DNA from 2 places in the Venatorbacter sp. C2-1 genome. Region 2 is predicted to be linked to the other one. Evidence: riboswitches for the same ligand, from Rfam matches in the RefSeq annotation. Region 2 holds a riboswitch; the other holds the start of a gene.

Region 1 (11,937 bases), 1.3 Mb from region 2:
TGCCGGTTCCTGCAGTTTGTCGTCTGGCAGAATAATTTCCTGAATATGATGCGGCGCGTTGGTGTCGGCGGCAGAATCATCAGGCAGGCGGCTGGCGGCCAGCACCTGCTCCAGTTCGGCGGCCAGCGCCGGCGCAATCAGACGCTTTACCTGTTCATACAACGGATGATTGGCATGGGTATGACCACTGCCGGGTAAACCATGGCGCACAATATTACCGGCCAGCATCTGCGCCAGTTGTTGCCGGGTCGCCGGATCGGCATCCCAAAAACCTTTATCGGCGGCCACCAGCATCACCGCGAGGATATTGCTCTGTACCTGTACGTTGTGGCCGTCCTGCCAGAACTCCTGCATACCCAATTGCAGGCTGTCGTCGATATAAACCGCTTTTACGTCTTCCCACACCCAGTCATCAATGAGCTGGGGGCTCGTTACCTGCCAGCCCCACAGGTACTCAATAAACTCGCTGCCCATCGTCCGCGCACCGGCATAACCTTCAGCCATTAACGGACTGATCCACTGGCGGTTAAGAAAACGCCCGCGCAGCTCACCCAGTAACGCCTGTTGCAGTGACGTAATCTGCAGCTGATCGTTATTGCTGTGATCAATCACAAAACTGGCCGGGGCTTTACCGGTCAGACTTTCCACCGCCAGGTTCAGACCACCGAGATAATCAAAGGCGTCATTGTTATCCATCAGACCATAGAGATTGCTGGCACGGCCAAGGTAGGTGTTGGCCACCGCCTGCAGTTGTTGCTGATAAGCCTGCTGGCGGCCGCTGCCGGAACTCAGCGAGCGCTCCTTCAGACCGTAGGCGTGTCCCATACGGCGGATAAAAACGTCTGCCAGTTCAGAGCGTTCCTGCCAGGCAGATGAGCGTTCAGCCAGACGGTTAATCCCGGCCCCATAAGAACCCGGCGCTGCCGCAAACACGCGCAGACTGGCCGTCTGTGCCAGCTCCGCCACATCGGCCGACGGCTGTGCCTGCAATTGGCGCCGCAGTTCATCAACCCAGTTACGCGCAACCAGATTCTGCTCCAGCGGTTCATCCGTGAGCACAGTATCCGCGCCGGCATTCTCTGTTGCCAGCTGCGCCGAGACCGGTGCCAGCGTCTGCTGCAGGGCATAACTCAGCGCCGGGTAGTCACGTTCAATGGTGGTGCTGCTGGCCGCCAGCGCCAGCAGCACGGCTTCGTCCAGCAGCGCCAGCTGGCTGCCGTATAAATCACGGAACAAACCGGAACTGGTGAACAGCACATCACGACGCTGCGGCCGTGCAGCACTTAATGGCAGGCGCTTCAGCCCTTTGATAATGCCGCGGCCATTCCAGACCGGCTCGATCCCGAGCAGATCCAGACCAAAGGCAATCATCGCGCCTTCATCCCGTACAGCATCCGAGGCCCACAGAATTACAGCGTCTTTTTCACCGGCGGCCAGCGTCTTAGCACGCGCCTTCTGCGCCAGCTCACGACCGACCGCAGCGCCGGTCGGACTCGGCAACAGACTGGCATCCAGCGCGTAAAAATTACGCCCGGTAGGTAATGCTTCCGGTGTCCGGATCGGATCGTTGCCTTTACCCGGTGCCACAAAGCGCCCCTTCAGGGCATTCAGCAAGGCATCCATTTCGGCATCGGGCGATGCGGTTAGGGCCTGCCGGTAGCGACTCTGGCGCTCCGGGCTCCAGTTATTGTCCTGCTGCATTGAGGTCAGCATGGTTGCCACCGCGCTGTCATCCCAGCGGCGGCCAAACACATGCAGTCCGAGGGGCATAAATTCTTCCTGCAGATGGGTCAGATAGTGGCCGGTCTCATGCAACAGGAATTCATCATCAATATCGTTAAAACCAATACCGCGCAGCTGTAATTCCTCATCCATGCTGGCACTCAGTTCATCCCGCAGGTTCAGCGCGTCGATACGCTCGCGCAACTGACTGACCGCTTTCTGCCTGCTGAGCGGGTCGCTGGCCGCTTCGGCACTTTCAATCAGCTGCCGCAGCTCCAGCAGACCGTCGTACAGCTGGGTAGTCGCCAGCGGTGGCGTCAGATGATCAACCATCACCGCTAAGCCACGGCGTTTGGCCTGAATACCTTCGCCCACGCCATCAACGATGTAGGGGTAAATACCGGGAATATCGGCCGCGACCAGCCGTGGATAATCACTGGCCAGCAGCCCTGTTCGCTTGCCGGGCAAAAACTCGTAGGTGGAGTGGCGTCCGAGGTGAATCAGTGCATCGGCACGGAATTCATCCGCCAGAAAGTGATAGAACGCCAGATACTGATGCGTCGGCGGAAAGGTCATATTGGCATGCAGCAGTTCTTCGTTCAGCTCCCAGCCACGGGGTGGCTGCGGCCCCAGAAATACCTTGCCAAACTGTACGCCCGGCAACAGCAGCCGCTCATTCCACACCATCACCTTGCCCGGTGCTTTGCCCCAGCCCCGTAATCCTTCGATACGTAACTCCAGCAACGCCTGCACCAGAGCATCAGCCTGCGCCCAGCCTTCGGCCGTTAATGGTTGCTGCAGCAGTGACGGATACAGGGCCTGCAGCTGACCGAGCAGATTCAGCGCCCGCTCGCGGTACTGACTGCGGACACCGTCGAGTACGTAACGGATATCGTGCAGACGGCTGTGCAGCTGATCCTGCAGCAGCGTCTGCAATGTCACCCGGCTCTGTGCATCCAGCCCGGCGGTCTGCGCGGCATACTCCCGCAGGCTCTGATGCAGGGCCGACAGCGGCCCATCCTCCAGCTCAGCCTGAACCTGCGGCGGCTGACGTTGCAGCCACTGGCGGTAAGTCGCTGCACTCATGCTCTGCACCTGGGCGCTCATCGTCTGCAGGGCACTGGCATCCTGCGGCAGATTGACGGCCTTCTGTTGCAGCAGATCCAGCAGCTCGGCAGCACTGCCCGGCAAAGCCTGTGGATCGCCCAGGTCGTAACCTTCGCGCTGCAGGCGCTGCAGTATCTGCCACAGAGACTCAACCACATTCAGGTTGTCGGCACCGATATTGTGCCGCCCCGGCGGGTGGTTGTAGTAAATGATGGCAAGGCGTTTATCGTAGTTAGCGCTCTGCTGCAGGTGCAGCCAGTTCTGTGCGCGCTGGGCAAAATGGGCGATTTCATCCGGCAGCGGTGCACTCTGTAACAGACGCGCACCGGTCTGCCGGTCCAGCACCGCCGGACTCGCCAGCGCCAGCACCTGAGGCTGGCTGATTCCCTGCAGCTCGGGCATTGCTATCCGGTAATGCACGCTGTCAGCGGGAATCCCCTCACTGCTGTACGGATAGCTGGCCGCATTCTGCTCCAGCAGACGTATGCCCTTCAGCACCGGAATACTGGCAGAACTGAAAGCACGGGTAACGGCTTCACGGCCATCGCCGCCACCAATCACGAAGTCCTGCAGACTGATCAGCAGTGCCGGGCGATCCGAGGCCCACTGCAGCAACTGGCTGCTTGCCTGACGACTGGCCTCGCCCCAGGCAGCCAGTGCAGATACACACAAAGCCGACGTAAAAGAACGGCAGAGTTGCTGATGCAGATCCCACTCACCGGCCTGATCGCCACTGTCATGGTCGATGATCATCACCAGCGGACGGGCCGGCTCCTGCGCCAGACGCTGACCCAGTGCCGCTGCACTCAGCGCCTGCGACTGAGCAGCCTGATAGAGAAAATAGCGCTCGTCCTGCTGGATCTGCACTGGCTGCCAGGGCTGCCCGCTGTGCAGCAGCAGATTCAGCAGGGCCTGATCATTCTGCTGCCCACGGTTTTGCCAGTAAGCCCGCATCTGTAACCACTGCGCCAGAGCAGGCCACTGCTGCTGCAGGGCCTGCAATTGCTGTTGCATGTTTCCGTCAGAGGGGTTCAGTGCCTGCAGTAAGGGCTGTGCGGCGGCGGATGAAAGCGCGGGAAAGCGTCCCCCCAGATCATCCTGATGCAGTGCCAGCAAACGCCGGTCGCTGTTCAGTATGATCCGGGTCTGAGTTGGGGAGTAAGGAAGTGCTAACAGCCGTTCTACCGGCTCGGCAAAGATTCCCAGAAACAGCAACTGTCCGGCACCTGCAACCAGTTGCTGCAACTGATCATCATCCAGCTGATTGATCTGACTGGAAGTCCGTACCTGAATGGATAACTCCGCCGCCTGCTGCAGGTACTGATGTGCTGCCGCCACAATCCTTGCCGCCGAACGGTCTGACACCAGTACCAGTGCGTACCGGTCAGCAGCGGCCAGCAGCTGGGCCGGAAGAAACAGGAGTGCCAGCAAAGCCAGCCGTAACAAAGACATCATCAGGTACCCGTCAGTAATCACCAGAGTGGCGCGGCGGGCAGCAGAAAACAGCAACAGGGGAAGACTGCGCGGGGCGCAGAGCAGAGACGACCTGAAACCAGCTTTCCAGGACACCCCGCCTGTTTATCTGTTTGTATTCAGGCCGGTCTCCGGGCTCAGACTCTGCTGATCATCAGCAGCACCACAACCTTCCCATACGCCTTACAGCGACAGTGGTGTGTGGTTCAGCACAGCGTTGGGCTGGCTGTCATTACCGTTGCGGGGGCAGCACAGGCATTGAACCTGTTTCCCGATTATCCCGGCATAAGCCGGGCACCTGAGGGCGCAGAGGATACCTGCAGAGAGGCACGAACGAAAGATGAAGATGCCGCCTTATGCCATTGACCGGATACGAATAGCAGCTAAGTTTAATACGTTGGGAAACGTCGATGGATCCAATGCCCGGAGGTGCTGCTCCTGTCACGGTTACCCGTAATCATGCAGTGTTACAGAAGGTAGCCGCTACAAATCATGTCAGACAGTACCGCGCAGCGGACCAGCATAAATTCCAGGAGAATTGCTCCGTTTTTCAGGAGCTAACACCGCTCGCAGACCACGGGTCTGCGGCAAGGATCCAACATGAGCAGCAGCGCTAACCTGCCCACAATGCGCAGGTTTTTTATTGTCACCGGTCTGGTTGCTTTATTGCTATGCGGCATACTGATGGCATTGATCGAGAGCCACAGCCGTGACGAAGCCTACAAAAGGGCTTTTTCTGAGCTGAGTGAGCAGGCTGCATTGCGCGCTAATTATTTTCTGAAAACGCTGAATACCGATAAGGATAAAGTCCGCTTTATTCATAGCACCCCTCCCATCAGCGGCATTGTCAGAGCAATAGAAAATAATGGTAAAGATCAGCTCGACAACACCACAACGCAACAATGGAAACAACGCCTACAGACTATTTTTACCGGTTTTATTGCTGCCAATGAGGAGATCCGTCAGATCCGCTTTATCGGTAAAGCCAATAATGGCCGGGAGCTGGTTAGGGTCGAACGCAAAAATGGCATGATCCGCATTACCGCAGAGGAAGACCTGCAGGAAAAAGGACAAAGCAGTTACTTTTCTGAAGCCGAAAAACTGAATAAAGATGAAATCTATATCTCGGCCATCAACCTTAACCGTGAACACAATAAAATTGAGACCCCGGCCTGGCCGACCTACCGGATTGCCGAGTCTGTTTTCGATTCAGAAAACCGTTTTTTTGGCTTTGTAATTATTAACTTTGATGCCGAGACACTGCTCAGAAATCTTAAAAGTGACACCCCAAACAATATGCAGATATTTCTGCTGAACGATACCGGCGGATACCTGATAAATCCCGACACCAAAGAAGAGTTCCGTTACGAATATGATCCGAAAAGCAACTGGAAAACCGATTCAGAACCTGTTGCAGTTGATAACCACAAAAACATCTTCAAACGTAAAAACAGTCCAAAGGATGATATTATTTATTCGTACTCCCGTCGCATATTCCTCGACGGCCCAGGTAGCTGGCACTACCTTGACCTGCATACCGCCTTTTCTGCCGAAGATATAGAAAGCCAGTTAGACAGCATACGTCTTAAAGTTCTGTTGCTGATTGCCGTACTGCTGTTATTCGCAATATCAATCGCCTGGCTTTACCAGCGCCGCATCGAAGCACGTATGGCACTGCTGACGGCCAGATCAACCGCCCGGGCCATTATTAATTATTCAACCGATGCCATTATCGGTATTAATCCGGATGGAAAAATCGACAGCTGGAACAGTGGAGCCACTGTTATGTTCGGCCACCATGAACAAACAGTGATAGGAAAAACACTATTTAACACGATTCTTGACAGTAATAATCAGCAGATCACACCGGATATGATTTCCGATGTGTTATCCGGCAAAGTATTCACCCAGTGTGAGACCCGGGCAAGAACTCAGAAGGGTGAAAAACTGCATATTTCGGCCAGTATTTATCCCATTATTATTGAGCAAAAGACTATTGGCTGTGCAATCAGTATCCGGGATATTACCGAACAGCATTTACTGAACGAAAAAATCGCACGAATGAATGCTAGCCTGGAGGATCAGGTAAAAGAGCGCACTCAGGAGCTGGAAAAAGCAATACAGGAAGCGCAGCAGGCCAGCCAGGCAAAAAGCCTGTTTATCGCGAATGTCAGCCATGAAATCCGCACCCCGATTAATGGCATCATGGGGATGCTGTCATTATTAAAACGGGAGTGCAGTAACGAGAAACAACAGCACTATATCCATATAGCGGAAAGCAGCGCCTCGGCTCTGACCGCACAGATCAACGACATTCTCGACTTTTCAAAAATAGGTGCTGGCAAACTGCAGCTTGAGCAAACCGATTTCAGTCTGACGGCATTACTCAGTTCTATCGCCGCCAGTGCATCGGTTCCGGCATTTGATTCCAATATCGAGTTTATACTGGATATTGCCGCGATTGAGCATGACCGTGTGCAAGGAGACCCGGCCAGACTGCAGCAGATTATTTCCAACCTGACATCCAATGCCGTGAAGTTCACTCCCGCCGGCGAAATTATTCTCAAGGCTTCCACTGCAGAAGAAGACAATGGCGATATCCGTCTGTTCTGCTCGCTGACGGATACCGGTATTGGAATTCCCCCTGATCATCACGAAAAACTGTTTGAAGCCTTTAATCAGGTCGATAACAGCACCACCCGCAAATTCGGCGGCACCGGCCTCGGTTTGTCTATCTGCAGACAGCTTTGCACGCTAATGCAGGGTCAGATCAGCGTGCAGGGCAGCAGTGAAGAAGGCACAACCATCGCTTTCGATATTTTGCTCCGTGCCGGTTCCGGAAATGACCAGGATACTCCGGACGTCTCCCTGCATGACCAACACTGGCTGATTGCCTGTGATAACAAAGCACTGCAACAGGCGCTGGGAAATATTATCCATAAGCGGGGCGGAGAATTTCTTGCGATACACAGCGCAGAGCAAGCCGGACTGATGATCGGTAATACCCCACCTGCGGATTATTTATTACTCGATATCCACTGGCTGCGCGGTTCCCTGCTGACCAGCCTGCAGCAAGGCATTTTTCGCGGCAGGCTGATCGTGCTGGTGCCTCCGGGCTACGACAATGAGTTACCCCAATTACCAGCCGAACTGCAGGCCACCAGCCTGACCCGCCCGGTCGCGCCGGCTGATCTCGACGCCGTCTGCAGCGGGCGGACTCCGGAACATAGTGCGCACCTGAGCACCGCTGGCAGCAACAGCCGTTTTCCTTTATGCACTCCAGACGGACGCCGTCATCATGTTCTGGTTGTGGATGACAATGCCATTAATCAGGAGGTTGCCTGTGGCCTGCTGGAAAGCATGGGATTTGCTGTCGACAGTGCTGACAACGGCATGGCGGCTCTGGAAAAACTGCAACAAAGCAGCGACGACGAACCTTTTGATCTGATTCTGATGGACTGCCAGATGCCGGTTCTTGATGGCTTTGCCGCAACGAAAAAAATCCGCGCGGGTAATGCCGGTGAACGCTACCGGTCAATCACCATTATCGCCATGACTGCAGGGGCAATGGCCGGTGACAAAGAGAGCTGTCTGTTGTCCGGAATGAATGATTATCTGAGTAAACCTATCGATATAAACAGTTTTCAACATGCTCTCAGTGCCTGGCTGACGCCCGGCAAAGAAAAACAGCCACCCTCCAGGGAGGATAATATGAGACAGGCAGACAATCTTATGCAGAATGACGACAGGCTTCCGGCTGAGGTCAGCAGCCAGACAGTATGGGACCGTGCCGGCGCCTTACAGCGTCTGATGAACAGGGAAAGTATTCTGATCCGGGTCGTGGAATTATTTATCAATACTTCCGGAGAAACGCTGCAGGCATTGCAGGATGCGCTGGCGGCACAGGATATCAGCAGTATTCAGGCACAGGCGCACACGCTGAAAGGCGTAGCCGGAAATATTGGCGGTATGCAGTTAATGGCACTCAGTGCATTGCTGGAACAGGCAGCCCGTGAGCAGGATAACAGCCGCCTGCAAAGTCTCAGCCAGCATCTGACGCCTTGCTACAACACGCTGATGGAATGCCTGCAGGAAAATCAGCCGGCTTAAATGCTGCCGGCTCAGAGACACGCGGTTAAAACACCTTAGGGCCTGCGGCCGGTGTTTTTGTCCTGCGCCGGCCCGCTGTGCTTTTACTTTTTCCCGCAGTACCTGCCCTGCTGACGCTCTTTTTTCCCGTGCTGTATTTGCGCCTGCCTGCAGTATTCGCTGCACTTCCCGCTAACCCCGAAAACTGCACACTATCGGCTGTCAGCGCCAGGCTGATGAGATGCTGCAGCTGCTCAGTAAGCGGCTGCATAAAGGCCGTATAATTCAGACTTTTATGGGCAATATCCTGTAATTGCTTTTCCCACTGCGCTGTCATGTCCGGTCTTGTGGCTGCTTCTGGCAGCGCATTAATCAGCGCTTTTCCCAGAGCAGTAGCGCGGATACTTTTGCCCTCACGCTGCAGAAACCGGCGCTTAAATAACAGCTCAATAATACCGGCGCGGGTTGCTTCTGTTCCCAATCCATCGGTTTCTTTCAGAATGCTTTTCAGCGCCTTGTCCTGCACAAAGCGGCCGATACCGGTCATCGCTGCCAGCAAAGAGGCATCGGTAAAATGTGCCGGTGGCTGGGTGTGTTTTTCCTGCAGCAAAGGTTCTCCGCTCCACAGCATCTGTCCTGCCGTTAACGGCGGCAATGGTGCTTTGGCGGTCGCCTGATTTTCCCTTTGTGGCAGTAAGACTTTCCAGCCCGGCTTCAGGGTTTCACGCTCACTGGCGGTAAAATGTCCACCACTGATGGTCAGGCTGATTCTGGTATCGGCGTATTCATAATGCGGACAAAACTGCAGCAGATACTGGCGGGCGATCAGCGCATAGAGTTTTTGTTCACTGCTGCTCAGCCGTCCGCCAGGCAGTGCTTTGGCAGTTGGAATAATCGCATGGTGTGCCCCCACTTTCGCATCATTCCAGGCCTGACTGCGGATTGAGCTGTCGGCCTGAGCGCAGGCCGAAGCCAGTGCTTCGCTGTGCGCACTGATAGCGCTCAGAACCTGCTGGCGCTGGGCAAAATGCTCCTGTGGTAAGTAACGGCAGTCGGAGCGCGGGTAGGTAATTAACTGATGCTTTTCATACAGGCTCTGTGCTCCGTCCAGAACCTGCTGCGCACTCATGCCCAGCGCTTTGGCGGCATCAATCTGCAACGCCGATAAATTAAACGGCAGCGGCGGTGCCTGCTTTTTTTCTTTACGCTCAACCTGTTCCACCTGCGCCGGTTGCTGACGGATACGGGCAGCCACATTGGCGGCCAGCTTCGGATTCAGCACCCGGCCTTCCTCATCCTGATGCGCGGCACAGGCATCGCTCGGCTGCCAGTTGGCGTAAAAACTCAGGGGGGACTCTGCCGTTAAATGAACAGCTGCCTGCACCTCGTAAAAAGGTTTGCTGATGAAGTCAGCTATTTCTTCATCACGGCGCACCACCAGCCCCAGTACCGGCGTCTGCACCCGGCCAACGGATAACACGCTGTTAACTCCGCCCTGACGACCTTTTATGGTGTACGCGCGGGTCAGGTTGATGCCATACAACCAATCGGCACGGGAGCGCGCCAGCGCCGAAACCGACAGCGGAATAAACTCCTGATTAGAACGCAGCTGCTGCAGTGCCCGGCTCACCGCCTGCGGGTTTAAATCACTGATTAACAGTCGCTGCATGGCCTGGCGTTTGGCAGCAGGCACCTTCAGGAATTCAATAACCTCGTCCACCAGCAGCTGGCCTTCACGGTCCGGATCGCCGGCATGTACCAGACTGCCGGCTTCTTTAACCAGCTTGCGCAGCACACTCAACTGCTTACGGGTTTGCGCTTTGGCCTGCAGTTGCCACTGCGCAGGGACAATCGGCAGATGATCGAGCCGCCACTGCTTAAAAGCCGGATCGTAAGCATCCGGTTCTGCCTGCTCTAACAGATGGCCGATACACCAGCTCACCACGTCGCCATTGGCGGCACGGATAAATCCCTCGCCCTTACTGTGTGGTTTGGGCAGCACGGCAGCGATGGCACGGCCAAGGCTGGGTTTTTCGGCAATAATCAGGCGCATGGAAATAACTGTATTTTTATACAGCACTCATCATAGCCGAGCCCCTGTTCACGTGCCAGCGCCTGCGCGTATTGCCGGGCTCTTTTAACAAAACGCTCAGTACAATATTTGATCTATGCTGAAAACAGCCCGTTTTTCAGGATAAATCCTATGCGTAACAGTATCCGTAAACAGATGATGCTCGCCGTCGGTGGCACCATTCTGGTGCTTCTTGCTTTGAGTGGCATTTTTACTTACGAGCAGGCCCGCAGCAGTCTCGAGCAAGCCATCGGTGAGCGCATTCAGGTAACCGGTGAACGTGCCAGCCGCTACGTCAGCAGCTGGATCAATAATAAAGGTCAGGTCTTAAGTGGCACCGCCAAAGCATTAATTAATGGCGACCGTATAACGGTGATCGAACAGGGGCTGACATCCGGTGACTATATGTTCCTCTATCTGGGCACCGACAGCGGCGAAATGATCATGCGTCCGGATGATGAGTTACCAGCCGATTACGATCCGCGCACCCGCCCCTGGTATCAGCAGGCGATGGCAGAAAAACGCCAGGTTCTGACAGCGCCTTATGTTGACGTTACCACCAACGAATTAATCGTCACCTTTGCCGAGCCGCTGCGTGGCGGAGTGATCGGTGGGGATATTTCTCTCGAAGCCATCGTAAAAGAAGTACTGGGTATCGAGCTCGGAGACAGTGGCTATGCCGCCCTGCTCGACAGCAAAGGCGATTTTATGGTCCATCCGGATCAGAAGCTGCTGGGTAAAAATGTTTCTGCCCTTCTCGGCAACGGTACACAACTGCAGCTGAATAAAATCCAGCAGGCCAGCTTTAATCAGCGCAATAGTCTGGTCGGGCTTTACTCCATCGACGGTACTGACTGGCGTCTGCTGCTGGTGATGGATAAGGCCGAAGCCTTTGCCAGCCTGGCGACCCTGCGCTGGTCAAGCATGCTGATCGGCATTCTTACCATCGTAGTGGTAACCCTGATTGCCGGCATGATTATCTCTTACCTGTTACGACCACTGGTCGTGCTTAACAGTGCGATGTCGGACATTGCTCAGGGCGAAGCGGATTTAACCCGTCGCCTGCAGGTGACCCGGCACGATGAAATTGGCGCACTGAGTAACTCTTTCAATGTCTTTGTTTCATCCATCCATGAACTGGTTTCCCAGAGCCGCGACTCTTCCCGCGAACTGGATGGCATTGCCAAATCTGCACGCGAAAATGCCGAAAACAATAATCAGGCGGTGCAGTTGCAGCAGAACGAAATCAGTCAGGTTGCGGTAGCTGTCAACGAGCTGTCTTCCACCTCATCCGAAGTCGCGACCAATGCTTCCGATACGGCCAATGCTGCACAAAGCGCAACCGCGGAAGGTAATAAGGGCATTCAGAATGCGCAGGAAAATAAACGCCGTATGGATGGCTTATCGCAGCAGATGGACAGCGCAACCGAGGTAATTAATCAGCTCGACAGTCAGGCGCAACAGATTACCGGTAT
Region 2 (11,937 bases):
GATGGCGGCATCGACCTTCTCTTTATGCTTCTGCATTTTCTGCTGGTGGCGATCGGTATTGGCTGTTTGCTCGCTGTTACTCATACTTTTTTGTGATTCCTGAAAGGTGGGATTTCCGCTGGCTAACGGGTGTTCACTCAGTCCTTAACTATACTGGATTACAACCATCGCCTGAACCGGGAATGCACAATGGATGAACGCAAGTTAAATCAGGATGTTACGGTCGATCCTGATCCACAGGAAACCAAAGAGTGGGTCGATGCCATTCACTCTGTGATCCGTGCCGAAGGGGTCGAACGCGCCCATTTTCTGATCGAACGTATCGCCGAACGTGCCACCCGTGATGGCATGCCGCTGCCTTATGCGCTGAATACGCCTTACCGCAATACCATCGCTCCGGAAAATGAAGCGCCGATGCCCGGTGACCTGTTTATGGAACGCCGCATCCGCTCGCTGGTACGCTGGAATGCGCTGGCCATGGTTCTGCGCGCCAACAAAGAAGGCGCGGGCGATTTAGGTGGTCATATCTCCAGTTTTGCTTCCAGTGCCACACTTTATGATGTGGCCTTTAACCATTTTTTCCGTGCACCCAACGCCAGCAGTGACGAATCACCACTGGGTGATCTGATTTATTACCAGGGCCATGTGGCACCGGGTATTTATGCCCGTTCTTATCTGGAAGGCCGTTTTCAGGAATCCGATCTGGAGCGCTTTCGCCGTGAAGCGTTAGCACCGGGCTTATCCTCTTATCCACACCCGAAACTGATGCCGGATTACTGGCAGTTTCCGACTGTGTCTATGGGCCTTGGCCCATTGCAGGCAATTTATCAGGCGCATTTTATGCGTTATATGTCCGCGCGCGGACTGGTGCCGCGTAAAGGTCGCAAGGTATGGGCTTTCCTTGGTGATGGCGAATGTGACGAGCCGGAAACCCTGGGAGCTATTGGTCTGGCCGGACGGGAAAAACTCGAGAATTTAATCTTCGTTGTTAACTGCAACCTGCAGCGCCTTGATGGCCCGGTTCGCGGCAACGGTAAAATTATTCAGGAGCTTGAAAGTCAGTTCCGCGGTGCCGGCTGGAATGTGATTAAAGTCGTGTGGGGGCGGCACTGGGACCCACTGCTGGCAAAAGACCGTAAAGGCATGCTGCAGAAGCGCATGGACGAAACCGTTGATGGTGAATACCAGAATTACAAAGCCAAAGGTGGAAAATACACCCGCGAGCATTTCTTTGATAAATACCCGGAGCTGACGGAATTAATTAAAGATTTATCCGATGAAGATATTTTCCGCCTGAACCGTGGTGGCCATGATCCTTATAAAGTTTATGCTGCCTATCATGCGGCAGTAAATCATAAAGGACAGCCAACGGTTATTCTGGCTCATACCATTAAAGGCTACGGCATGGGTGCCGAAGCTGAAGGGCAGAATCAGGCGCATTCGGTTAAAAAACTCGATATAGAAAGCATTAAAGCCTTCCGCGACCGTTTTGATATTCCGGTTCGTGATGAGGATCTTCCGCATATGCCATTTTACCGGCCACCGGCAGACAGTCCGGAGCTGACCTATATGCGTAAACAGCGGGAAAAGCTTGGCGGCTATTTACCACAGCGTACAGAAAACTGGACGGCATTAATCGCACCGGATCTGGAGTTTTTTAAAGCCCAGACCGAAGGTAGCGGTGAACGTGAAATATCCACCACCATGGCCTTTGTGCGCATTATGTCGCACCTGGTGAAAGATAAAATCATGGGCGACCGCGTAGTACCAATCGTGCCGGATGAAGCGCGCACCTTTGGCATGGAAGGTTTATTCCGCCAGTTGGGTATTTATTCATCCGAAGGTCAGTTATACGAGCCGGTCGATCAGGGCCAGGTGATGTATTACCGCGAGGATAAAAAAGGCCGCATTCTGGAGGAAGGCATTAACGAAGCCGGTGCTTTTGCTGCCTGGATGTCAGCGGGCAGTTCGTACAGTACCAACGGACTGGCGATGATTCCGTTTTATATTTATTACTCGATGTTTGGCTTTCAGCGCATCGGTGATCTGGCCTGGGCAGCTGGTGATATGCAGTGTCAGGGATTTCTGATTGGTGCAACTTCAGGGCGGACAACCCTGAATGGTGAAGGTTTACAGCATCAGGATGGTCACAGTCATATTCTTGCATCCACCATTCCCAACTGTGTCAGCTACGATCCTACTTATGCTTATGAGCTGGCCGTGATTATTCAGGATGGCCTGAAGCGCATGTATGAGAAGAAAGAAAAAGTCTTCTATTACATCACCAGCCTGAATGAAAACTACGTTCATCCGCCGATGCCGGAAGGTGTGGAAGAGGGGATTAAACGCGGGCTGTATCGCCTGAAAAAATCGGCAATTAAAGGCGCGAAAAACAAGAAGCCGGCGCGTATTCAGCTGCTGGGCAGCGGCTCTATTTTACGCCAGGTTGAACAGGCGGCGCAGTGGCTGGAAGGTAAGGGCATTGCTGCCGATGTCTGGAGCGTAACGTCCTTTAATGAATTACGCCGTGATGGTCTGGCCTGTGAGCGGACAGCGTTATTGTCCGCGACGGAACAGCCTCCGGTTCCCTGGGTTACCCGTCAGCTGGCAGACAGCGAAGGCCCAATCGTTGCCACAACCGACCATATGAAAACCTATGCCGAACAGATACGCGCCTTTATTCCTGAAGGACGGCGTTACCGCACGCTGGGTACCGATGGTTTTGGCCGCAGCGATTCGCGTGAAAATTTACGCCGCTTCTTTGAGGTGGACTGGCAACACGTAGCCTGGGCTGCGGCAAGCGAACTGGTCAGGAGCGGTGCGTTAAAAGCCGCTGATCTCGAACAATGGCGCAGCGAACTGAATATCGATGCCGCCAAACCTGACCCACTGTACAGCTGAGGATGGATGCATGACGACTTTAAAAATCCCGGATCTCGGTGGTGCCAGTCAGGTTGAAGTGATCGAAATTCTGGTCAGCCCCGGCGATACGGTCGAAATGGAACAGGCATTAATTGTTCTGGAAACCGATAAAGCAACGATGGAAATTCCGGCCGAAGCCGCCGGCGTGATTAAAAACCTGAGTGTTAAAGTGGGCGATAAAGTCAGCAGCGGTGATGTATTCGGCGAGCTGGGTGGTGATGCCTCAGGTGCTGAAGAAAAAGCCACTGAAGAAAACAAACCTGAAGAAAAAAACGCTGAAAACGCTCCTGCTGCAGAACAGAAAACGACCGAAGCTCCGGTACAACCTGCTGTAGAAAATGCGCCGTCACCGAGTGCTGAACCTGTTGCAGCCGTTGATATTGCTATCCCGGATCTTGGCGGTTCTGAGCAGGTGGAAGTGATTGAGGTTCAGGTCAGTGCCGGTGATGATATTGATGCCGAACAAACAGTGCTGGTGCTGGAATCGGATAAAGCGTCGATGGAAATTCCGGCCGGTCAGGCTGGTACTGTAATCAGTGTCGCCGTTAAAACCGGTGATAAAGTCAGTGCCGGTGATGTCATGCTTAAATTACAGCCGGCTGCTGGTAATGCTGTGTCTGCGGAAAACAACGCCGCTGAATCTGCAGCGGCTGAGGTGGCGCCAGCAGAAAAAACTGCAGCACAGGCAACAACGCCAAAAGCAACAGTTGCAACAGCTGCAGCAACGACCCCTGCTGCTGATGTGCGCTCTTCCGCTGCGGAAGTTCATGCCGGCCCGTCAGTACGCAAGCTGGCACGCGAATTTGGTGTCGATCTGGCACAGGTCAGCGGTAGCGGGCCAAAACAACGTATCACCAAAGATGATATCCAGCGTTATGTAAAACAACGGCTGAACGGTGAGCCAGCCTCCGTGTCGGGTGGTTCAGGTATACCTGCGGTGCCTGTGGTGGACTTTGCCAAATTCGGTGCCGTCAGTGACAGTCCGCTGAATAATATTAAACGGGCAACCGCGCGGGCGATGACAACGGCCTGGCTGAATGTGCCACAAGTCACGCAATTTGATCAGGCCGATATTACTGACCTGGAAAATTATCGCAAACAACAGAACGAACGTTATGCGCGGCAGGGAATAAAGTTTTCTATTGTTCCCTTCGTGCTTAAAGCGATTGCCAAGGCGCTGGAAGATTTTCCATCTTTTAATGCCTCGCTCAGTGCCGATGGCGAAAAGCTGATTCTGAAGCACTATGTGCATGTCGGCGTGGCGGTCGATACGCCGAAAGGATTACTGGTGCCTGTCATTCGCGACGTGAATCAGAAATCGGTTACACAAATCACACAAGAGCTTACCGATAAGGCCGAATTGGCCCGACTGGGTAAGCTACCATTAGCTGATATGCAGGGTGGCTGTTTCAGTCTGTCCAGTCTCGGTGGTATTGGTGGTACAGCGTTTACCCCTATTGTGAATCCACCGGAAGTTGCCATTCTTGGCTTATCGAAAGCATCGATGCAACCGGTATGGGATGGTACGGCTTTTATACCTCGCCTGATGCTGCCTTTATCTCTGTCTTACGACCATCGGGTGATTGATGGCGCCGAGGCGGCCCGATTCAGCCAGCACCTGGTAATGTACCTGCAGGATTTACGTAATGTTCTGATGTAGTGATATCGCAGACACTGTCAGGCGTTGCCAGAGTAAGACGTTGTAGACAGATAATATTTTATAAATTAAGGGTACCCAGAGCGTCGTCGGTGAAAGGTTTTCTTACACCGGCGGATCTCCAGATAACAAGCATAAGTAAGGGTGTGAGGAGTCTATGCTGAAAGCACTAATGTGGCCGGCAATCAAATTTATGGGGCAGCTGAGTTATGCTGCCAAATTCGGCCTGATCAGTTTTTTGTTTATGGTGCCTCTGGTGGTTCTGAGCGGGCAGGTTTTTCTTGCTGCATTTGAATCGATGAAAAAAACGGAGCTGGAATTAAGCGGGCTGCAGAGCACTCAGCAATTATTTAATTTTGCCCATGAGCTTGAAGCATTCCGTGATCTGGCTGCGGTGGTTCCGCATCAGAATAATGCTGAACTCCGCGCCCGTGCAGAACAGCGCATGAACGATATTCCCCAGCAGATTCAGAAGTTACTGCAAAGTACTGACGATGAAGAGCTGCTCTCGCTGTTAAAAGGCTGGGAGAAAAAGTATGCCCATCGCCTGAAAATGACCGGTGAGCATCGTCAGCCGACCTTCCGTGATCAGTATAAGTATTATCAGATTGTAATTGACGAGCTGTATCTGGTTATTCGCCAGTACACCCAGTCGTCCGGTATTTCACTGGATTCTGATGGTGATATTCAGCGCCTTGTCGGCATTGTTATGACATTACCAGAAGCTCACCTTGTCGGCGGTATGGGGCATGCTGCAGGGGTGTATGCCTTTGTAGAACAGTATCTGCAATCAGCTACCTATGACCTGATGAACGTTGTCTACGACCAGCTGCTGGCCGCGCACCCTAATATGCAGCTGATGGTCAGCAGTGCGGAAGCGGTTGGTGATGCTGATTTGCTGACTGCAGCTCAGGCTGCTGTTAAGGCAGTTGACAGTATCCGTATGAAAATAGATGAAGAAATTATTGCGGCAGCGACCATCGAATCCAGCTGGCAGGATTATGATAAGTTCTATCAGAGTCAGCTACAGGTATTAAAAGACATAGAAAATAAAGCCTTCCCGCTGATCAGCCGTAAATTACAGTCGCGTCTGGACGGGCAGCAAAAACGCATCGGAATACTGGCTCTGGTTCTGCTGTCAGCGTTGACCATTATTGTTTACCTGTATCTCGCATTTTTTATGTCTATCCGTTACACCATTAAGCGTTTTTCCGGCACTGCCCGTGATATTGCCAATGGCGACCTCACCCATGAAATCAGCTTCAATGGCCGTGATGAAATGGGGCAGCTACGTGACGCTTTTAATGAAATGATCAGCAATATCCGTAATACCCTGACCGCAGTAAAAGACAGTGCCGGCTCGGTCAGCGCCAATGTTAATGAAGTAGAAAGCATTGCCAACCGCAGCCGTCAGGCCGTACAGATTCAGCTTGAACAAACCAATCAGGTTTCACAGATTATCAGTGATATGGCAGACCGTGCTGTTACGGTAACCCACTTGGCCGAAGAGGCAGAAGAAGCGGCGCACAGTGGCCATAAAAAATCGGATGAAGCCGGACAGGTTGTTACCCGGGTGATGGATCAGGTACGCAGTCTGGCCGATGAAATGGCTAACTCAATGGAGGCGGTGAACCGTCTGGCAGAGAATTCTTCCAGCATCAGCAGTATTCTGGCGACCATTAAAGGTATTGCGGAGCAGACCAACTTATTGGCATTGAATGCGGCTATTGAAGCAGCCCGGGCCGGTGAACAGGGCCGTGGTTTTGCTGTGGTTGCTGATGAGGTACGCACACTGGCCAGCCGCACTCAGGGATCAGCACAGGAAATTGAAGGTCTGATCAGTGAAGTGCAGAAAAATATTGTCAGTGCAGTGGATACCATGGAAGTGAACCGCAAAATGGTCGAAAGCACCGTCTCTCACTCTGAACAGGTCAGCACCACGCTGAATGAAATTCAGATCAGTATGGGTGATATTCAGAAGAAGACGACTGATATTGTCGTGACCGCCAACGAGCAAAAACGCAGCGCAGCTGATCTCGAACATAACCTGGAAGCAATCCGTAACAGTGGCCAGCAGACGTCCAGCAACGCCGAAGGAACCGTGCAGGCCGTACGTCAGACTCAGGCCATTACCGATTCACTTGCGCAGCGGGTTGAGCAATTTAAGGTCCGATAAATACCAGCGATATGCCATAAAAAACGCCCACGATACAGTGGGCGTTGTTTATGGTGCGTCAGACTACGGTATCAGGAATTATCGTCGTTACGCTTATGCCGGCTTTGCCAGATAACCTCCTGACCATTATCGCGCCGGGCGAGAACCCGGGCGAGAATAAACAGCAGATCTGATAAACGGTTGAGATAACGCAGTGCCAGCGAGCTGACAGTTTCAGTGCGGGCCATTTCAACCAGAGAGCGCTCAGCACGGCGACAAACGGTACGTGCCATATGGGCACAGGCGGCGCAACGGTTGCCTCCGGGAAGAATAAAATCCTTCAGCGCTGGTAGAGAATCGTTCAGCGCTTCGAGATTATCTTCAATATCCTGCAGTAACTCTTCGCTGAGGGCATAAAATCCCGGTACTGAAAGTTCACCGCCAAGGTCGAACAGATCATGCTGAATCTGATGCAGCAATGGCTGCAGGTCGTCATCAGCACTCAGTTCGGCGCGCAGTAATCCCATCCAGGAATTCAGCTCGTCCACATCACCGATGGCATGGATACGCTCGCTGCTTTTACTGACACGGGAACCGTCGCCCAGACCGGTTTCACCACCGTCGCCGGTTTTGGTTACGATTTTGGATAAACGGTTGCCCATATAATCACCATGTTAGTTGTTGTCGTACCCGGAGGCTCAGAAGTCACCGATATTCTGTTCAACGGTCAGAAACTCGATCTGAACCGGTTTTAATGCTGTTTCAACGGAACTTAATTGTATTTCGTTCAGAGGCTTCGGTGCTGAAAAATCAGCGGCCGCATCAATGCGGATAATCTTATTTGCGGAGCCGGGAAGGCCCAGCCACAGTACTTCTCCTTTGCTGGCCAGTGCTGAGATATTACCGGAAGCAAGATCATTGCTGACTAATGAGACAGAGTTGTCCGCATTCAGTGAGTAAAGCGTGTCAACCGAAGAACCTAAATCACCGTTCCAGCCTTCGTAGGTCGTGAAAAAAATCTTGCCGCTTTCCGTTGCAGTGATGCGATTAACGGCATATTCATCAGTCAGAACTTCTGTTGAAAAGTCATTCAGGTTAACGGCTTCAATACCACCGGAGAGCGGATAGTAAACGAGCGATCCAAGGTACATTGTATCGCCATAGACCACACCGCTTTGGTGGTTGGCAAGACTGAGTTCAATCGCCTGTGTACCAGGGGTTACTGAATCCGTATCAATTTCTTCCCAGCTGGTGGCATCAAAAACAACCACTTTTTCGTTGCCGGATGACGCCCAGGACGTCAGGTTCTGCAGAGTGATATACACTCTGTTGTTATGGGTGAATACCATATCCATTTCAGGTACTTCATCATTTTCACCACTCACATGATGGCTGATATCCAGTTCACGGATAAGAAAGTCCCCCGCGTTTTTTGCCGCAAGATTGACGACCCAGGCCTTAGCTTGACCGTAGCGTGTGATCACTGCGGTATCATCGGTAATGAAGCTGATATTATATGGATTGGCGGATGTTGTTTCACCAGCAGAACGCATGGAGTAGCCTTCACCAGGGTAGTAACCGAGCTGCGGGTTATCTATGTGATACTTCTGAATGGTATCGATGTCTTTACGGCCAATATGGTAGATGTATTCGCCTCTTGTTGCGATACCGTAATCGGTTTCTGTCTTTGAATTATAGTTGCTGGCAACATCGGTACTGCCATCGGTAAATTCAATCATGCTTTCACTTTTACCTTTTGATTGAACGACGGCAATATCGGTAAACGTGATTTCTTCAGATTTATTGTCTTTATCGTTACATCCGCTTAACAATAACGCGGAAGAAATGATAGCCGCTATTACGGGAGAATTAATTTTAGACATCAGATTTTTCACCATTGGTAGTGGGCACGCAGAAAGAACATGCGGCCAGGTTCAGGATAGTAAGGGTAGTCACGGGCGGAATTACTGGTTGCATCTGTTACGTTCATGCTGACCCGCCAGTTTTTTCTCTGGTAGCCTGCGGATGCATTCCAGCTGTTTTCAGCATCTTTTTCGAGTAAATTCGAATTGTTGTAATAACCATCACTCTGGCGGTAATTTCCGACAGAGAAATCCCAGTTGTTTTTTGTCCAGGATGCACTGAAATAGCCTGAGAACTGACTGTACCCGGCTGCCTGATTCCCTTCGTAATAGGGTATTGGGGTGTATTCGATGATTTTGTTTGATTGCAATGTAATGCTTGCTGAAAGCGATAACGCTGACCAGATATTCCAGCGAATGTCTTGTTCCAGCCCGGTATGGCGTGTTCGTCCAAGGTTGTCAAAATGAATAACGCCCCGGCTGTCGCTTTCGGAAATAATAGCGTCGCTGATATTGCGCAGATACAAACTGGTCGTCAGCGCTATCTTACTGTTCTGGAAGCGCAGGCCTGTTTCATAGTGCTCAGCCTGTTCGGGCAGCAGGGTTGGGTTTCCCATGCTGGTACCACGATCACCGAATAATTCGTTAGTGGTTGGCAGGCGCACCTGATGAGCAATATTGGCGTAGATAATAATGCCGGATGGCAGGCGCTGGTCGATGCCCATAGACCAGGTGTTAACATTATCCTGACGGTTATTTCCCAGTCTCTGAAGATCTTTGTCGGATAGACGTATATGGCTGAATTGCGCAGTTAACTCAAGGCTGTTCAGTGTGTATTGTAAACGACCGCCATTATCCAGCTGTTGTCGCTTATAAGTGGTTTCGCAACCGTTACCATTCAGACATTGCTGTTCTTTCTCGCTTTCATTCAGTAAGCGGAAATCTGTTGCTGTTTCTTCCTGTTGTAACCGACTGGTAAAAACGGCATTGAAATTGTCGCCACACATATAGTGGTTAATCTGATATTTCTGGCCATCGGTAATATAGCGATTCAGCTGTGCACCCAGACCGATATTAGAGTCACGATCATCATAAAGCTGATCCTGACGATAAATGTTGCCGGATATTTCTGTTTTTTGCTCTTTGCCCCATGTTTTTTGCCAGTTTAATTGCAGGCTGTCGGAATCTGTTTTTAATTGCGCATGGTTGGCTGGAAAGTTGATGCGTGATGTTAATCCACGTTTTCCCCGGCCAGACTGAACAGCAATGTTAAGGTAGCTGTCTCCCAGAGCCTGTCGTCCTTTAATCAGCCACTGATGTTGCTGACTTTCGTTGTTGTAACGTTTTTCATATCCCGGTTGTTGCGGGTTATCGACAGGTTGTGGTTCGAGATAGGTAAAATCATTATCTGCCTGCAGTAAATCACCACTGAGCAGCCACTGAGATTCTGCACTGCCAAAATTCTGGCTGAGCGTGTACTGCCGGGTTCCGTAGCTGCCACGGGTTGCGTGAGCTTCTCCCTGATTTATTATTTCTCCGGCAAGACTGCGACTGCGGATATGGATAATTCCGCCGACGGCCGACGATGATAGTTCTACCGGGGCAATGCTACGGTATATATCGACAGTTTCAGCCTGTGATAGTGATATTTTACTTAAATCAGCACCACCGCCGTTGAGTGAGTTAATCTGCAGGCCATCCCAGAATACCAGTACCTGCTGTCCGCTTGAACCGCGGATTACCGGGCTGGAATACTGACCGATACCACCGATGCTCTGAATGTCTATGCCACTTTGCTGCCCGAGCAGTTCAGGTAGCAGAATAAATTTACGGGTAAATTCTTCTCTTTCAATCCGTTGATGGTGGCCACTGAGGAAATCAGGAGAAAAGCCGGAATCGTTGTGCCCGTAAACAGCAACAGTGTTCAGTTCGGTCGTCGAAAAGGCGGGCATAGCAAAGCCACTGAGCAGGTAAGTCAGTGTCATCAGGGAATTCAATCTGCAGCGTTGTAATAAAGCAGTATTCAGAGTGCTCACCCGCAAACCCAAAACAGGGTTGCAGTGGCGGAGGTGCAAAAAGCAAAGTGCGCTGCAGTAAGGCAACGGTTTGCGATCACCCTCCGTCGCCCACCGCAACGTCAGTATCGTTATTCAGGCCGGTATCCGGGCTTACGACCTGAGCATTAGCTCGCTGACAACACCTTCCCATGCAGAGCACAGTGGCATTTGTTATCAGTATGGTCGATCACCGTTGCGGGGGCAGCGCTGGATTGGCGGTAAGAACACACGACACCAGACTTCCCGTTTAACCCTCGTCAGTAAAAAGGCTGAGGGCACCTGAAAGCGCGAAGGGTATAGAGCCCTGTGCGATGGGTCAATAGCGCTGGCACAAAAGGCAGTGAATTATCCACATGGTTGGTTTGAAAATAATTCACTTAGGTTTTGAGGTAAGGGGTTGCATAGCGGATTCAATCGCCGGCAGGCAGGGCAATCTCAAAGCAGGCGCCACCATGTTGTCTGCCAGGCCGGTAACGCAGCTGACCATGGTGATGACTGGTGATAATAAAATAGGAAACAAATAAGCCCAGGCCGGTGCCTTCACCGACGTCTTTGGTGGTGTAAAAAGGCTCGAAAATATGCGCAGCAATGGTGGAGGGGATGCCCGGTCCATTGTCTTCCAGCACAATTACCTGCTGTTGATCGCGCTGTTCGATGCTGAGGTGAATATTGGGCTGCCACTGAGAATTGTCAGGCTGGTACTCGCTCAGCGCCTGGACCGAGTTTTTCAGTAAATTCAGCAGAACCTGTTCTATTTCACCGGGCAGACATTCGACCCAGGCCGGTGTTTCTGTTGGGGAGAACTGCAGCTGAATATGACGCAAGCCGAAATCACCCCGGGCAATGCTCAGGGTGTTGTTGATCAGTGCATTAAGGTCGGTACGCTGTTTCTGCTGTTTATCACTGCGCGAGAACTGCAGCATATTGGCAATAATATTGGCGGCACGTTCGCCGGCCTGCTGGATATTATCCATAAATTGCAGGATATCGCGTTGCTGCAGATAGAGCTCAAGATTGCCCAGTGGCAGGCCGGTTTCTGCTGCTACGCGTTCATTGGCACTCAGGCCGGGCTGCAGGCGACGGCGGATATTTTGCAGGTTCTGCAGAATGGCTCCCAGAGGATTATTAATTTCATGTGCGATGCCGGTCGCCAGTCCGGCAACCGTCATCATCTTTTCGCTGTGTACCATGATTTCTTCCAGCTGCAGACGCTGTGATACGTCATCAATACGCAGCACCAGTTTGGCCTGCTGTTGTTCCGGCAGAGGATAGATCATGGTGTCG

Evidence for each region. A riboswitch is a leader RNA that binds a small molecule or an ion and turns the genes downstream of it on or off. The one in region 2 is predicted to bind cobalamin.
Region 1: linked by a shared signal. The riboswitch ahead of MT343_RS01275 (cobaltochelatase subunit CobN) and the one ahead of MT343_RS15015 (TonB-dependent receptor) in region 2 are both predicted to bind cobalamin.

The regions. Positions count from the first base shown of each region.
Region 1 covers NZ_CP094879.1:293,984-305,920, reverse strand. The annotation lists gene MT343_RS01275 (cobaltochelatase subunit CobN) at 1-4,284, opposite strand, end outside; cobalamin riboswitch at 4,408-4,619, opposite strand; gene MT343_RS01270 (ATP-binding protein) at 4,903-8,412, shown strand; gene MT343_RS01265 (DNA topoisomerase III) at 8,438-10,444, opposite strand; gene MT343_RS01260 (methyl-accepting chemotaxis protein) at 10,595-11,937, shown strand, end outside.
Region 2 covers NZ_CP094879.1:3,339,273-3,351,209, reverse strand. The annotation lists gene cobO (cob(I)yrinic acid a,c-diamide adenosyltransferase) at 1-84, opposite strand, end outside; gene aceE (pyruvate dehydrogenase (acetyl-transferring), homodimeric type) at 190-2,901, shown strand; gene aceF (dihydrolipoyllysine-residue acetyltransferase) at 2,912-4,582, shown strand; gene MT343_RS15030 (methyl-accepting chemotaxis protein) at 4,737-6,755, shown strand; gene MT343_RS15025 (cob(I)yrinic acid a,c-diamide adenosyltransferase) at 6,827-7,396, opposite strand; gene MT343_RS15020 (hypothetical protein) at 7,433-8,617, opposite strand; gene MT343_RS15015 (TonB-dependent receptor) at 8,626-10,581, opposite strand; cobalamin riboswitch at 10,733-10,952, opposite strand; gene MT343_RS15010 (two-component system sensor histidine kinase NtrB) at 11,064-11,937, opposite strand, start outside.